2 regions of the Cellulomonas sp. KRMCY2 genome follow, and region 1 is predicted to be linked to the other one. Evidence: riboswitches for the same ligand, from Rfam matches in the RefSeq annotation. Region 1 holds a riboswitch; the other holds the start of a gene.
The links. A riboswitch is a leader RNA that binds a small molecule or an ion and turns the genes downstream of it on or off. The one in region 1 is predicted to bind thiamine pyrophosphate.

Region 1 (7,122 bases):
CGCGCTGCGCCACCTTGTCGCGGCGACGCGCCGAATCCGAGCGACGCTGCAATGACAGCGGGTCAGCTCGCGCCGAGCCCGGACGGCGTGACCACAGCGTCGGGATGACGACGCCTTCGACTGCGTGTCGTCCTGTGCTCGCCATCCGTCCTGCACGGATGGCGAGCACAGGGGGTCAGAGGGCAGTGACGATGCGGGGAGCCGCAGCGGCCTCGCCCTCTCGCCGACCGCAGTGCGCCGGTGGCGCCCGGTGCCCCTGATGGGCACGGCCGTCGTCGTCGCGCCCCTGCTCGTCGGTGGGGCTGATCACCGGGTGCCTGTCCATGGTCTTGCTGGGGGTCCAGGACCGCTACGGGCAGGGTCCTTCGAGTCAGTGGCCAGCGACCAGCTCGCCGTCCTCACGGGGCGCTCGTCATGGGCGAGCCGTGCTGCGAACGTGCCATCCGTGCAGACCTGCGCAGCCCTTTCGGCACCACCTCAGCTCGCCACCGTACCCGTTTCCGGGCCGGCGACCGCACCGATCGCGACTAGGAGGCCCGCGAGTGCCAGCAGGGCGGCCACGGCCTCCTGATCCCCGAGGGCCTGCTGCAGCGGCGGCAGGTAGTACGGGTACAGGGCGGGCAGCACGATCGAGAGGCTGTATGCCAGGCCGTACCCGCTCGAGCGCACTGCGGTCGGGAAGCGTTCGGTCAGGTAGGCAGCAATCGGACCATAGACGGACACCGTGACAATCTGCAGCGACACCACGAGGAGCACGAGCGCCGCCTGAGCTGTCTGATGGAAGATCGCCAGGTAGACGATTGGCGCCAGAATCGTGGAGAGAACGCCGAAGCCGATGAAGAAGACGCGCCGTCCGATGAGGGTCGAGAGATGGCCGCAGCCGGCCATGGCGATGGCCGAGACCACCGTCGCACACATCATGGTGAAGGAAACGCCCTGATCGGAGAGGTGTCCGTCGGTCTTCAGCTGGCCGGTGAGAACCGCGAGCGCCATGTTGGTGAAGAGCCACATCCCGGTCATCATGACGAATACCTGCCGCAGCGGGCGGCGATTCGCACCGACGAAGATGTCCTGGAGCGGGTTCGGTACCTTGGCAGTGCGCTTCCACACCGGGGCATCGGAAACGTACTTACGATAGTAGATCAGCATGGCAAACGCCATCAGCGAGCCCAGGAGAAACGGAATCCGCCAGCCCCATGCGCTGTACCTGTCCGCGCCCAATACGCCAAGCAGAACGAAGACCAGCATCGCGATCGAGGCGTTGGCCCACGGTGACATCCACATGATCAAACCGCTGACGAGGCCGCGCCGGCGCGGGACTGTCCACTCCATCGCGAGCGGCACGGCGGACGTGTATCCACCGCCGATGAAGACCCCGCTCAGGAGGCGCAGCGCGAGGATCGACATGAGGGTACCGGGGCCCAGCAGCGCCTGGCCGGGTACCAGAGCGACAAGCAGGGTTGTGGTGGCGACGCCTGCCATCGTGATCTTCGTTGTGGTGGTCCGGCCGATCCGATCGGCCACCGGACCAAAGATCGCAGCGCCGAGTGGGCGTCCGATCAACGTGGCGACGAAGATCAGGCCTGCGTTCGTCGCCACATTCTCGGCGCCGTAGAGACTTGCGGCGGCGGGGGCCAGCGCGATGATCGGCAGGAATATGTCGAATTGATCGACGTAGTTGCCAAGTACTCCGCCTCGTACAGCACGTTTGGCCGCAAGGGGCATCGCAGCGCCCTCCGGGTTCGATCGGGTCTCAAGGGTTGTTGCATGTTCGAGCTGCGGGCACATCGGATGCTCCCTTTCTTCGACGGCATGAGCCAGAGCCCCTCGCCGGGGCTCGCGTTCTCGGGTGTGTACGCCAGGGCAGGCGCTTTCGGTGGCCGACGTGCGGCGGGCGCCGCCGTCGTGGATGCGGCCGACGCTGCCGGGTCCGGTCCGTCAGGACGCTGCTGAGCGGGGTCGTCCTCGTGGCCATAGCGCGTGGAAGTGGTGTACCGGGCCGTGCCCGTGACCTACGTCAAGGGCGTGCGCGGCGAGCAGTGCGCCGGTCAGGTAGTCCTTGGCGTCAGCGACCGCGCTGGTCCAGTCCGGCCGTTGGGGGCGTAGCGCGGCGATTGCGGCGGAGAGGGTGCAGCCGGTGCCGTGGGTATTGCGCGTCGGCACGCGGGCGGCGCGCAGGCGGGTGACCTTCCCGTCAACCTGGAGCAGGTCCACGCTCTCGGGGCCGTTGAGGTGGCCACCCTTGATGAGCACACCGGGACAAAGCCGCTGGAGTCCTTCAAGTTGGCCGAACATCTCGTCCTCGCTGGTGGCCTCGTCCGCGCCGAGCAGGTCGGCGGCCTCCAGCAGGTTCGGGGTGATCAGGTCGACGACGGGCAGCAGCTCCTCTCGTAGTGCTCTCCTTGCATCGGCGGTGAGCAGCCGGTCACCGCTTGTGGCGACCATGACCGGGTCCAGCACGATGTACGGGGGACGGTGCCTCCTGAGGGCGGCCGCGACCGCCCCGATGACGTCGGCGGTGCCGAGCATGCCGATCTTCACTGCGTCGATGCGAACATCGTCGAACAGGTTCTCCAGCTGCACGGTGACGAAGTCACCGGGAACCTGATGGATCGCCGCGACCCCCATGGTGTTCTGGGCGACGAGCGCGCTGATGACGGTCGTGCCGTACACGCCCAAGGCGGAAAAGGTCTTCAGATCGGCTTGGATGCCGGCGCCGCCGCTGGGGTCGGTGCCGGCGATGCTCAGCGCATGGACGATCATGGGCGGCCATTGCGCAGAGCGGCGGTTGCGGCGCCGGGGTCGGGGGCGGCGCAGATCGCTGACGCGACGGCCAGCCCGTCGACCCCGGTCGCCCAGACCGAGGGCGCGTTGTGACGGTTGATGCCACCGATCCCGATGCACGGCAGGTCTGTGCAGCTGCGCAGGGCGGCTGCCGCGTCGAGTCCCAGGGCAGCCCGGGCATCCGGCTTTGTCGTGGTGGGAAACACGGGGCCGATGCCGAGGTAGTCCACGGTGCCGGTGGGCAGGGCGTGCACCTGCGCGATCTCCTCGGCCCGCGAGACGGACAGACCGATGAGGAAGCGCGGGCCGGCGAGGCGCCGCGCGTGGTGCACGTCCAGATCGGATTGGCCCAGGTGGACGCCGTCCGCGCCGGCCGCGAGGGCCACGTCAAGTCGGTCGTTGATCAGCAGGGGGATCCCTGAGCCGCTCAGCGCGCCCAGCAGTTCGACGGCGAGCGCCAGAAGCTCGCGTCCGGACGCCTGCTTGTCTCTCAGCTGCACCGCGCCCACGCCGCCGCGGACCGCGGCGTCCACGGTGGCGAGCGTCCCGCGCGGACCAGATGGCTGGGTGCCGATCACCAGGTACACCGTAAGGTCAAGGGCCATGGCTTCAACCCGCGTGCGTGCGAAGGGCTGCGGAGTCAAGCCTGTACAGGGCGTCCAGCAAGGAGACCGCGAAGCTACCCGGGCCCTCGCTCCGCTTGACTGCGACCTCGGCGGCCACGGTGAGTATCGTCGTCGCCGCGCTCGCGGCCAGGAGTGGTGAGCGCTCCACCGCGCAGCACGCCGAGACCAGTGCCCCCAGGGCGCATCCGACGCCGGTCACCCTGGTCATCATCTCGTGACCGGTGCGCACGTCCAGGACCACGGCGCCATCGGTGATGTAGTCGATGGCACCGCTCACAGCGACCGTGGTCCCTTGCCGACGGGCAAGCTCGATGGCCCGCTCAAGGGCGTCTCGCGAGCCGGACGTGGAGTCCACCCCGCGTCCCGCCGAATCCGTCACACCGGCGAGCGAGAGGATCTCCGATGGGTTGCCGCGGATCACTGCGGGGCCGCTGGCCAGCAGCTCGGTCGCGAACCGGGTCCGGTACGCCAGGGCCCCGACCGCGACCGGATCCAGAACCCAGGGGGTGCCCGCCCGTGCGGCGGCAGCAACGGCGGCGCGCATCGCCGTGACCTTGTCGGGGGAAAGGGTCCCGAGATTCACCAGGACCGCGTCCGCGACTTGGGCGAACTCTGCGGACTCTTCGGAGTTCTCCACCATCGCCGGTGACGCGCCGACAGCCAGCAAGACGTTCGCGGTGAAGCCGGCCACGACGATGTTGGTCATACAGTGCACGAGGGGGCCGCGCCGGCGCAGCTCGTCAAGAACGCGGATCGCATCATCAGCGGACGCGCGAACGCGCGGTGGAGCGAGCGCGCCCCGACCCGTCCCGTCGGGGCGCTGCGATACAGCGTGTTCCCCTCCCATTTCCCGAGACTCCGGCTCGGGCAGCGGTGCGGCGGCCATGGCTAGATCGCCTGCAACGGCAGGTATACCGAGCTGCCCATGCGAGCGAATTCTGCGGACTTGTCGGCCATGCCGGCGTCAATCGCTTCCAGGCTGGAGAGCCCGTTGTCTCCCGCATAGGTTCTTGCGTCGGCCGAGATGCGCATGGAGCAGAATTTCGGCCCGCACATGGAACAGAAATGTGCGGTCTTTGCGGGTTCCGCCGGAAGTGTCTCGTCGTGAAAGCTGCGGGCCGTGTCCGGGTCCAAGGACAACGCGAACTGATCATTCCACCGGAACTCGAAACGGGCTCGACTGAGCGCGTCGTCACGTTCCTGGGCGCGCGGGTGCTGTTTGGCCAAGTCGGCCGCATGGGCGGCGATCTTGTAGGTGATGACTCCCGTCTTCACGTCGTCGCGGTTCGGCAGGCCCAGATGTTCTTTGGGTGTGACGTAGCACAGCATGGCGGTTCCGGCCTGGGCGATCATTGCCGCGCCGATGGCCGAGGTGATGTGGTCGTAGGCCGGGGCGATGTCGGTGGCCAGGGGGCCGAGCGTGTAGAAGGGCGCTTCTTCGCAGAGCTCCTCCTCCAGCCGGACGTTCTCCACGATCTTGTGCATGGGGACGTGTCCGGGGCCCTCGATCATGACCTGCACACCGTGGGACTTGGCGATCCTGGTGAGTTCCCCCAGCGTGCGCAGCTCGGCGAATTGGGCTTCGTCATTGGCGTCGGCTATGGATCCGGGGCGCAACCCGTCACCGAGGGAGAAGGTCACGTCGTAGCGTCGAAGGATCTCGCAGAGCTCGACGAAGTGCGTGTACAGGAAGCTCTCCTGATGGTGCGCGAGGCACCAGGCCGCCATGATCGAACCGCCGCGGGAAACGATCCCGGTGACGCGCCTGGCTGTCAGCGGCACGTACCGCAACAGGACCCCGGCGTGGACCGTCATGTAGTCAACGCCCTGTTCGCACTGCTCGATGACCGTGTCGCGGTAGATTTCCCAGGTCAACGCGGTGGGATCGCCTTTGACCTTCTCCAAAGCCTGATAGATGGGCACCGTACCCACCGGGATGGGCGAGTTCCGCAGAATCCATTCGCGGGTCAGGTGAATGTCCTTACCCGTCGACAAGTCCATGAGCGTGTCCGCGCCCCACCGGGCGGCCCACACCATCTTCTCTACTTCTTCAGCGATGGAGGACGTGACCGCGGAGTTGCCGATGTTCGCATTGATCTTCACAGAGAACGCCTTGCCGATGATCATCGGCTCGCTCTCTGGGTGCCTGTGGTTGGCCGGGATGACAGCCCGGCCCCGTGCTACTTCGTCGCGGACAAGTCCTGCCGGTAGCCCCTCCCTGGCGGCCACATAGGCCATTTCGGGAGTGATGATCCCGGACCTTGCCCAGACCAGCTGCGTGGCAGCCCCGTCAATGGCCTGGGGGCGGTCCCACCCGTCTCGCGTCTTGGACAACCCGGCCACCAGATCGATCACGGCGCTCTCGTCGGTGTATGGCCCGGAGGTGTCGTAGAGGTCGAAGTGCTCACCGTTGCTCAGGTTCACTCGCCGGAGCGGGACACTCATCCCCGGGAATCCGGCGACAAGTTCGAATCGCTTCGTGCTGCCCATGACAGGACCCGTGGTCACAGCGGACACAGTTGTAGCGTCATCTTGGCGCATCGTGATGCTCTCCCTACGCCGGCATTACCCGGACAGGTTCAACGGTCGACGGCCCTAGCCGTCCTCTCAGCTCACTGGTGCGAACTCCCGCGGTGGTTGACTGACACCCACAGCCTAGCCTCGATCTTTCACAGGTCTCGGGCGTGAGGGTCTGGCGCGGCTCGATGGTCGTGCTGGTTGCTGATTCTGGCCGGTGGGTATGACACGGCGGCCCGCTGTCGTGCGGGTTGGGCGCCGGTTCCAGTGGCCGGGGGTGTGCTCGGGGTCGTCGGGGCGGTGGTGTTCGGTGTCAGCCGGGAGCCAGTGCTCCGAGTCGACAGAGCCCGGCCAGGAGCAGCGGGGCGAAGGGCGACCGGGCTGCCAGGTGCAGGCGGACGCGCCGCCCGGAGCGGGCCAGGGTCGCCGGGATCGTGAAGAGTCGGAACCGTAAGGTCTTGGGTTCCCAGCGCCGGGCCTCGTGCCCGGTCAGGGCGAGCATGCCCATCCAGGCGGTGATGTCGGCGGCCAGGGCCACGACGGCGCACCAGATCCGGTTCGCGGCGAACGACTTCAACGGCAGGTTGTTCAGGCCGGTGTCCTTGGCGATGCGGCTGCGGTCTTCGCAGCGGGCTCGGCGCCGGTGGCGCAGCTCGAGGTCGGCGAGCTGGCCTTGAGTGCTGTTGGTGACGAACGCGGTGATCCGCATGCCGTCGACGTCTTCGAAGCGCAGCTGGGCGCCGGGGTGGGGTCGTTCCTTGCGGACGATCACCCGCATCCCCTTCGGCCAGGCGGACAGGTCCATCAGGTGGGTCAGCTCGGCGACCCACGCGCCGTCGCGGACCTGGTCGACCGCGTCGTAGGCCGGTGCCCACACGTGCTCGGGGATGAGCCCCAGCAGGTCAGGGGTGTTCTGCGGCAGGGTGAACCCGACCGAGTACGCAAGCCGTCGCCTCGTCAGGGCCTCGATGACCTTGTGCGACCCGCCGGCCCCGTCGATCCGGACCAGGATCGACTTGCCGCGGGTGGCCCCCGGGATCTGTGCCAGCGCCTGCGAGATCACGTGCAGGTGGTCGGCGGCGGTGTTCGAACCCGCGTTCCCGGCCCGCAACAGGACCGCGACCGGCTCCCCGGTCCCCTCGGGCCCGTGGTCGACGAACGCGCACAACGGGTGGAACCCGAACCCCCGCTTGAA
Region 2 (7,122 bases), 640 kb from region 1:
GCGGGCGGTCCCGATCGAGGACCGTGAGACCTGGGCTCGGGTGGCCGGGCAGACGGCCGGTGCGTTCGCGGCCTGGTCACACCGGGTCGAGGCCACGCCCGGCCCGCTGGCCGCGACCGCCGATGCGCTGGCGAAGTCCGCACACCTGCGGCGCAGTCCCGCGCGACCGACGCGCACCGCGATGGCTTCGGCTAGTGGCGCGGCACTCCTGCTGATCCAGGCCGCTCAAGGCGGGCAGGGGCCGGCCGCCGAGGCCGTCATGCTGCGCCAGCTGGCGAACCTGGCCAAGGCGCTGTACGACATGCACCGCGCCGCGGGCGACGCGCGCCGCGCCGCGGAGGTCGCGGCCGCGGTCCGCGGCCAGCTCGCTCAGGTTGCGGCCCGGATGCCGCAGCCCGCCGGCCACGCGCACGTGGTCGACCAGCGCGTCACGGACGCTACGCGTCGCGCACAGCAGGGCCAGGCGCCTATCCAGGCCGGGTCACCAGTCCCGGCCCGGCTGGACCCGGCCCGACCACGAACACCAGCCGCACCCGGCAACGACCGGGGCGGGCCCGAACGTTGAGCACCATCCGCAGACACAAGGGGGAGCGTCATGTCTGAATCCGACGGGATCGAAGAGGCCTTCGAGGGCACGCTGCGCGTCGCCGTCACCGCTGCAGGACGGGTCGGTGAAGAACTCATGCGGATGCGTGAGGCGCAGCTGGCACGCGCTCGAATCAGCAGCGAGCAGGAAGGCCGCGAGCTCGCAGTGCGCCTGGACGCCGAGCGCGCCGGCGCCAGGGCCCAGCTGGCACCCGTGCGCCGCGACGAGTGGTGGGCCGGTGCCGATGCTCAAGCGATTGGTGCCGCGTACGCCACTGCCCACGCGTGGGCAGGGATCGAGCCCGAAGCTGACCGGGCCGAGCAGCACATCCGCACGGAGCTGCGCACCCGGTACGGCCTTGACGTCGACCACGCCGGCGGCGACCCAGCCGCAGTCAACGAGGCCATCGCCGCCGGCCTACGGGCCGAGGCCCAGCGGCTTGACCGCGCGGCCAGCACGGCGATCACCGAGGCGCACGCCCTGATGGCCCAGGCCGACCGCGCAGACCGTGCCGCGCAGGACGCACGCGGGACGGTCTCGCCCCAGCACCAGGCCGACGCCATGAGCCAGGAGATCGAGCAGCGCGCAGCGGACAAGGCTCGTGCGCAGGACGAACGGGACCTGGCGATCGCTGGCCGCACGTTCCCGACCGAGGAGCACCGCGAGGCCTTCTACGACCGCGAGCCCGAGCTCGCCCAGAGCGAACGCCAAGCCGCGGCAGAGGACTCGCGCGCTGGTGCGGCACGCGAGAGGGGCGCCACGGGCTACGACTCTGCCGATCGCCGCCGGCAGATGGCCGCCGACCTCGACGGCAAGGCTGACGCCGAGACGATCAACGCCCGAGTGGTCGCCGACACCGGCCAGGCGCGGCATCCGCGCGAGGCCGTAGACACCAAGGGCGGCCCCGCAACGGCCGGTCGCCGAGGTCGCGGCGCCACCGCCCGGCAGCGTCAACGCCCGGGACTGGGTCGGTAGGTAGCACAACGAGGAGAGCGCCGCCCTGGCGGCGGAACGGAGTACCACCTGACCAGCTACATCCTCAACGGCTACACCCAGGACCTCCCCACCGGAGCGCCGTCAGTGCCTGGTCCTGAGTCGTCGCGGACCTCAGGCGCGTCCTGGACGCGCCGCGCCGCTACCGTGGGTGGATGAAGATCGCCGCCGTCGTGCTGGCCGCCGTTGGCGCAGCCCTCCCGATCTGGGGCGGCCTCGGGCTCTACCGCCGCGCTAAGACTGCGGCCGCCAAGATCCCGGAAGGCCCCGCTGACATCGCGTCGTTCAACGCGATGATGAACGGTCTTCATGACCGGGCGGTCGAGGACGTCGCCGCTGCTCGCGGAGACCTGATCCGAGTAGGCGCCGGGGTCGTTCTGTCTGCCATCTCGTCGGTGCTCGCAGCGTTCAGTTGAGGCGTCGCGTTCGATGGAGGTCTTTGCGCCTTGTCGTCCGGGCGCGCATCATGCGGGCGAGGTCGCTGATGGCGGCTTCCCGCTGGTCCTAGAACGCCGCGCGAGCGGCATCGAGGTCGCCTTCGAGGTCCGGGTCGTCCACGTCCGACTACCCGCCAGTCGGCACGCTCAGCACGCCGCGTGGCATGGGAAGGACTCCCCGGTGCTCCCTGCACAGCAACAGCATGAGGTCAGGGTTGTAGCGCTCGGGGTTTCGGATGTCAGGGACGGGTGCGGACCGGTACACCACGTCCGTGCCGTCCGACACACCGCACTCACGGCACTTGCCTCCGTCCCGCTCCCGCACGGAGTTGATCACGTCGCGACCGCGCTGGACGTACGCCTCGATGTCCACTCTCTGCTTCCGCTCTTCCTCAGGCGAGCGGGTGATCAGTGCAGCCACGAGCAACAGCGGTCCACCGATGGCGCTGACGAACTTGAGCGGTGTGACCCAGCCTGGGGACGTGTCCACTGCGCACTCGAAGGCGCTACCGACGCAGACGTACTCGGTCTCGGTTGCGGCGAAGCCGACGGAGCAGCCACCCAAGAGCAGCAGTAGTCCTGCAATCGCGAGGGTGATCCGCAGCGCCTTCGCCTGCTTCGTCGTCACTACCTGACCTCTCCTCGTGCGTCTGTCTCCTAGAGCCATCGGCACAGCGAGGTGCCTACTCCACTACACGGTCCACATCGAGCGGGACGACGGCTGCACCCAGTGTCCGGAGCTTCCGCGATGTTGATCGTGCGGAGCGGGGGAGTGACCGTATCGCCCTGGCGCGGCGCGGCCCGGCGAGCTGCGGACCGTATCCGCTCCAAGGCGCTCAAGAGCAGCTGGTGGCAGCCCAACCGTCTTGGGAGCGTCATACAAGGCCCATACCACGCAAGACCCGCGGCTCGGTCGGTCGTCACCAACGACGTCCGTGGTGACTGCTACGTTCGTTGCCGAGCAAGGATGAGAGTCAGGGGGTTTCGGTGCGTCGCGTGTCGCGCACTACCCAGCCGGCAGGCGCACCGTACGAGTGGCATGACTACGTTGCCAGCGACCGCGCGCGCGTCGCGGAGAACGAGTTGGACGCCTGTCTGCAGAACACCTGCGTCAACCAGGCCGACTACGACCTTTGCGTCGAGGGTGTCGACGCGCGCAAGCGGCGGGCCGCGGCCGGACGCCTGGCGCCCTCGAGCGAGGTCACCCCGGTGATGAGCCAGCCTGTCCTGTGGGAGATCAAGTGGGACTTCTCCGACCGCCAACTCCGGCTCTACCATGCCGAGCCCCAGCAGGATCCGCGAGCACTCCTCGCCCTGATGTACCACTGGAAGGACACCTCGGGTCGGACTCCCTCTGAGGTGAACACGGCGCAGAACGCACAGATGGCGGAAGCCGCCGAGCGGTACCGGCGATCACCACTCCACCCGGTCGATGGACTCGACTGCTGAAGCTTCACCCTGCCAACGGACTGGACGACCGAACCGCAACCCTATAGATTTGAGTCTATGGCTGACGCACCGCGCTTCACGCGCGACCGCAACACCCCCTCCCGTCGCCGGGCCGCGGCACTGGTCGAAGCCGACGAGATGCTGCACGCCTCTCTCATCGCCGCTCGCCACGACCAAGGCCTGTCCCAGCAGCACGTTGCCGAGGTCATGGGCGTGACCCAGCCCACCGTCGCCGCGTTCGAGCGATATGACAACGACCCGCGTCTGTCGACGATTCGCCGCTACGCGCATGCGGTCGGCGTCGTGATCACACACGCCGTCTCGCGCGACGGAACGCCGGTGCAGTGCGGCTGGGCGCCCGTGTCGACCAGCTTCACGTTCTCCGTGAACCCCGGGGCTACTGCTCGACAGGTCCAGTTCGCGGCTCCGGACACGATCAAGAGCTCCGTGGCTCTCGCGGCATGACAACAGGCGCTGACGTCAGACAAATCAAGGACGTCGTCGAGCTCCTGCAGGCATCGGAGCTTAGCGAGATCCGCTATTACCAGATCGCCGGCGTACGGGTCGAGCGACCCGACGGTGAGCCCGTGCGGGAGACGGGCCAGGACCTGAAGGTGCAGGTCGGCGGCGACGCAAACGGCCTTGAGACGCGCGTCCTGATGACCGTGTCCACGGAGGAAGCGAACCTTGCAGCCGAGGTAGGTGCCCTCTACTCCTTCGAGGAGCCTCTGGAGATCCCGCAACCCGTCATCGCCGAGTTCATCGAGAAGGTCGGCGTCATGGCTGTCTTCCCGTTTCTGCGAGAGTCCGTGTTCACGACCGCGACCCGGCTCGGCGTCCCCGCGCCTGTCATCGGGCTCTTGCGCGCCGGGGAGCTCCATGTCGAGGCGCCGGACTCGGAAGCGAGCGAGTCAACGGCCGGGGTCGGCGGCGTCTAAGGTCGCCAGCGCCGCGACCAGCAGGATGTGGCGTGCAGGGCGCTCGGGGCTCGCGCACCCCAGGCTCCAACAGCCCGACCCGTGGCACCCGCCTACATCGGAATGCGGGGAAATTGCGATCAGGGCGTCGAGGACGCTGCCGGACTGCGAGAACGCGACCGCGTCGACCTGGTCATGGACGGAGTCCAACGGGGTCCGCTCCATTGGGTGGGATAATGCACGGAATCCCGTGTGATGGCCGCTACGGTCAGGTTCCATGGCGATCGAACGATCCGACCTCGAGCTGGTCTGGCCGGCGCACCTGTTCGTCCAGGAGGCCGGGGAGCTGCTCGGCGCCGGCCAGACCTCCGAGGCGGTCCTGGGGGTGGGGCCGTGGCTACTCGGGGTCGGTGACGTCGGTGATGAGGTCGGCGAGCTCGGCGCTGCTGGGCAGGGCGGCGCGACCCGCCGGCCGACGCTCTCGGCCCGATGAACGATGAACGATGAACGGCGCGCTCGCGTGCCGTAGTGTTGGGCCTGCCATGCCGGGGAGCTCGAGACAGTCGAGCTGAGAGGACGGCCGGGATTCATATCCGGCGCCGTCGACCCGTGAACCTGACCTGGGTAATGCCAGCGTAGGGATGCACTGTGGCCGACGTGTGTCGGTGCCTGCGGGTCGTGAAGCCCCTGGGTGTCCCCGGTCTCGTCGTCGACGTCGCCTCCCGTCGTGCGGTTGACCCCCGGTCCGACGTCCGGAGGATTCGATGCTTGCCGAGATCCAGGTGTATCCCCGCCCTGCCGGGGTTCCCGATGCCCCCTACGCCCATGTCGATGCCGCGATCGCTGTGATCCAGGCATCCGGTCTGACCTATGAGGTCCACGCGCTGGGCACCGTCGTCGAAGGGCCGCCGGACCGGCTCTGGCCGCTGCTGCGTCAGGTCCACGAGGCCACGCTCGCGGCCGGTGCGCAGGCCAGTTCCAGCGTCATCAAGGTGTCCGAGGGTGCCGACGACGCGGGCCCGCGGATCGTGGACCTCGTCGCGAAGTTCCGTGCCTGAGCCGTGGCCGTCGTTGCTCCCGGCGTGACCCGCCGCGTGCTGCTTCCTACGACGTCGGTCCTCGGGCTGCTCCTCGTGTGGGAGGCGGCCGTCCGGGTGCTCGACGTCGCGCCCTTCGTGCTGCCTGCGCCGTCGCGAGTGGCGCAGGCGGCGGTCCGGACGGCCGGGGTGCTGCCGGCCCATGTGGTGACGACGCTCACCGAGGCCGTCCTCGGTCTCGTCCTCGGCGCGGTGGCCGGCACGCTTCTCGCGCTCGGGGCGGTGCTCTGGCCGCGGGCCGGCGACGCGTTGGAACCGCTCGTGCTGCTCACCCAGACGGTGCCGACGGTCGTCCTGGCGCCGTTGCTGATCCTGTGGACAGGCTTCGGCCTCGTGCCGAAGGTGCTGTTGGTGGCGCTCACGGTCTTCTTCCCGGTCTTCATCTCGGCCACGTCGGCGATGCGCTCGGCGGACACCGACCTCCTCGACGTCGTCGCCGGTCTGGGTGGGCGCGCTCGGGACCAACTGGTGGTCGTCCGGCTGCCGGGTGCCGTGACCGGGGCGATGGCAGGCCTGCGGGTGGCCGCGACCTACACCGTCGGGGCCGCGGTCGTGGCGGAGTACCTCGCCGGTCAGTCCGGGCTCGGCGTGTTCATCCAGCGCTCGCGCAAGGCGTACGCGGTGGACCAGATCCTCGTCGGCGTGATCGCTGTGGCACTTCTCACCGCAGTGCTCGTGGGCGCCGTCGTGCTGCTCGAGCGGGCGGCGACCCCCTGGCGGCCGCGCGCTCGGGGCCCAGCACGGGTGCGGTCACGCGCCCCGTCCTGACCCGTTGTCCGCAGCCCGCCCGTCTTGACCCCGCCCGTTTCAGCACCCGATCTTGGAGATCTGATGACCCCCACCCGTTCCTTCCTCGCCGCCACGGCCGGTGCGACGGCGGCACTGGCCTTCCTCGCCGGCTGCAGCCCGGCCACGGCCTCGGACAGCGACTCCGCCGACCGACAACCGGTGACCGTCGTGCTCGACTGGACCCCGAACACCAACCACGGCGGGCTGTACCTCGCCGAGGCGAACGGTTGGTTCGACGACGCCGGCCTCGACGTGGAGATCATCGAGCCGGGGGAGACGTCCGGCCTCCAGCTGCTCGCCACGGGCCACGCGGACTTCGCCTACTCCGTCGCCGAGTCCCTGGTGCCCGCGCGTGCGCAGGGCGTGGACGCCGTGTCTGTCGCGGCGATCGTCGAGCACAACACGTCCAGCCTGATCTTCGAGGCCTCGTCGGGCATCACCCGCCCCCGGGACCTCGAGGGCAAGGTCTACGGCACCTACGGCTCGGACCTGGAGAACGCGCTGATCTCGCAGCTCATCGCCTGCGACGGCGGCGACCCCGAGATGGCCACGGCCCCGTTGGCCAGCGACGACTTCAGGATCGGCCTCAGCGAGCACCAGTTCGACTTCGCCTGGGTTTTTGATGCCTGGGACACGATCCGGCTCCGCGACATCGACGGCATGGACGTGGGCACGCTGCCCTTCCTCGACTACACCCAGTGCATCCCCGACTGGTACACGCCGCTCCTCGCGACGACGGCGTCGACACTGACGTCGGATCCGACGATGGTCAGGGCCTTCCTCGACGTGCTGAGCCGCGGGTACCGCGCAGCCATGGAGGACCCTGCGGCCGCTGCGGACGCGTTGCTGGCGGC

Region 2: linked by a shared signal. The riboswitch ahead of K415_RS0108300 (thiamine-binding protein) and the one ahead of thiC (phosphomethylpyrimidine synthase ThiC) in region 1 are both predicted to bind thiamine pyrophosphate.

Annotation. Positions count from the first base shown of each region.
Region 1 covers NZ_JAGF01000001.1:2,347,164-2,354,285, forward strand. The annotation lists gene metE (5-methyltetrahydropteroyltriglutamate--homocysteine S-methyltransferase) at 1-55, shown strand, start outside; gene K415_RS0111290 (MFS transporter) at 478-1,788, opposite strand; gene thiD (bifunctional hydroxymethylpyrimidine kinase/phosphomethylpyrimidine kinase) at 1,939-2,763, opposite strand; gene thiE (thiamine phosphate synthase) at 2,760-3,389, opposite strand; gene thiM (hydroxyethylthiazole kinase) at 3,394-4,296, opposite strand; gene thiC (phosphomethylpyrimidine synthase ThiC) at 4,299-5,900, opposite strand; TPP riboswitch at 5,946-6,052, opposite strand; gene K415_RS0111315 (IS1380 family transposase) at 6,241-7,122, opposite strand, start outside.
Region 2 covers NZ_JAGF01000001.1:1,702,212-1,709,333, forward strand. The annotation lists gene K415_RS0108255 (relaxase/mobilization nuclease domain-containing protein) at 1-565, shown strand, start outside; gene K415_RS22670 (hypothetical protein) at 596-1,561, shown strand; gene K415_RS0108265 (hypothetical protein) at 1,735-1,995, shown strand; gene K415_RS0108270 (hypothetical protein) at 2,144-2,644, opposite strand; gene K415_RS0108275 (hypothetical protein) at 3,013-3,465, shown strand; gene K415_RS22675 (helix-turn-helix domain-containing protein) at 3,523-3,930, shown strand; gene K415_RS0108285 (hypothetical protein) at 3,927-4,403, shown strand; gene K415_RS0108295 (hypothetical protein) at 4,660-4,875, shown strand; TPP riboswitch at 4,919-5,042, shown strand; gene K415_RS0108300 (thiamine-binding protein) at 5,147-5,440, shown strand; gene K415_RS0108305 (ABC transporter permease) at 5,465-6,247, shown strand; gene K415_RS0108310 (ABC transporter substrate-binding protein) at 6,311-7,122, shown strand, end outside.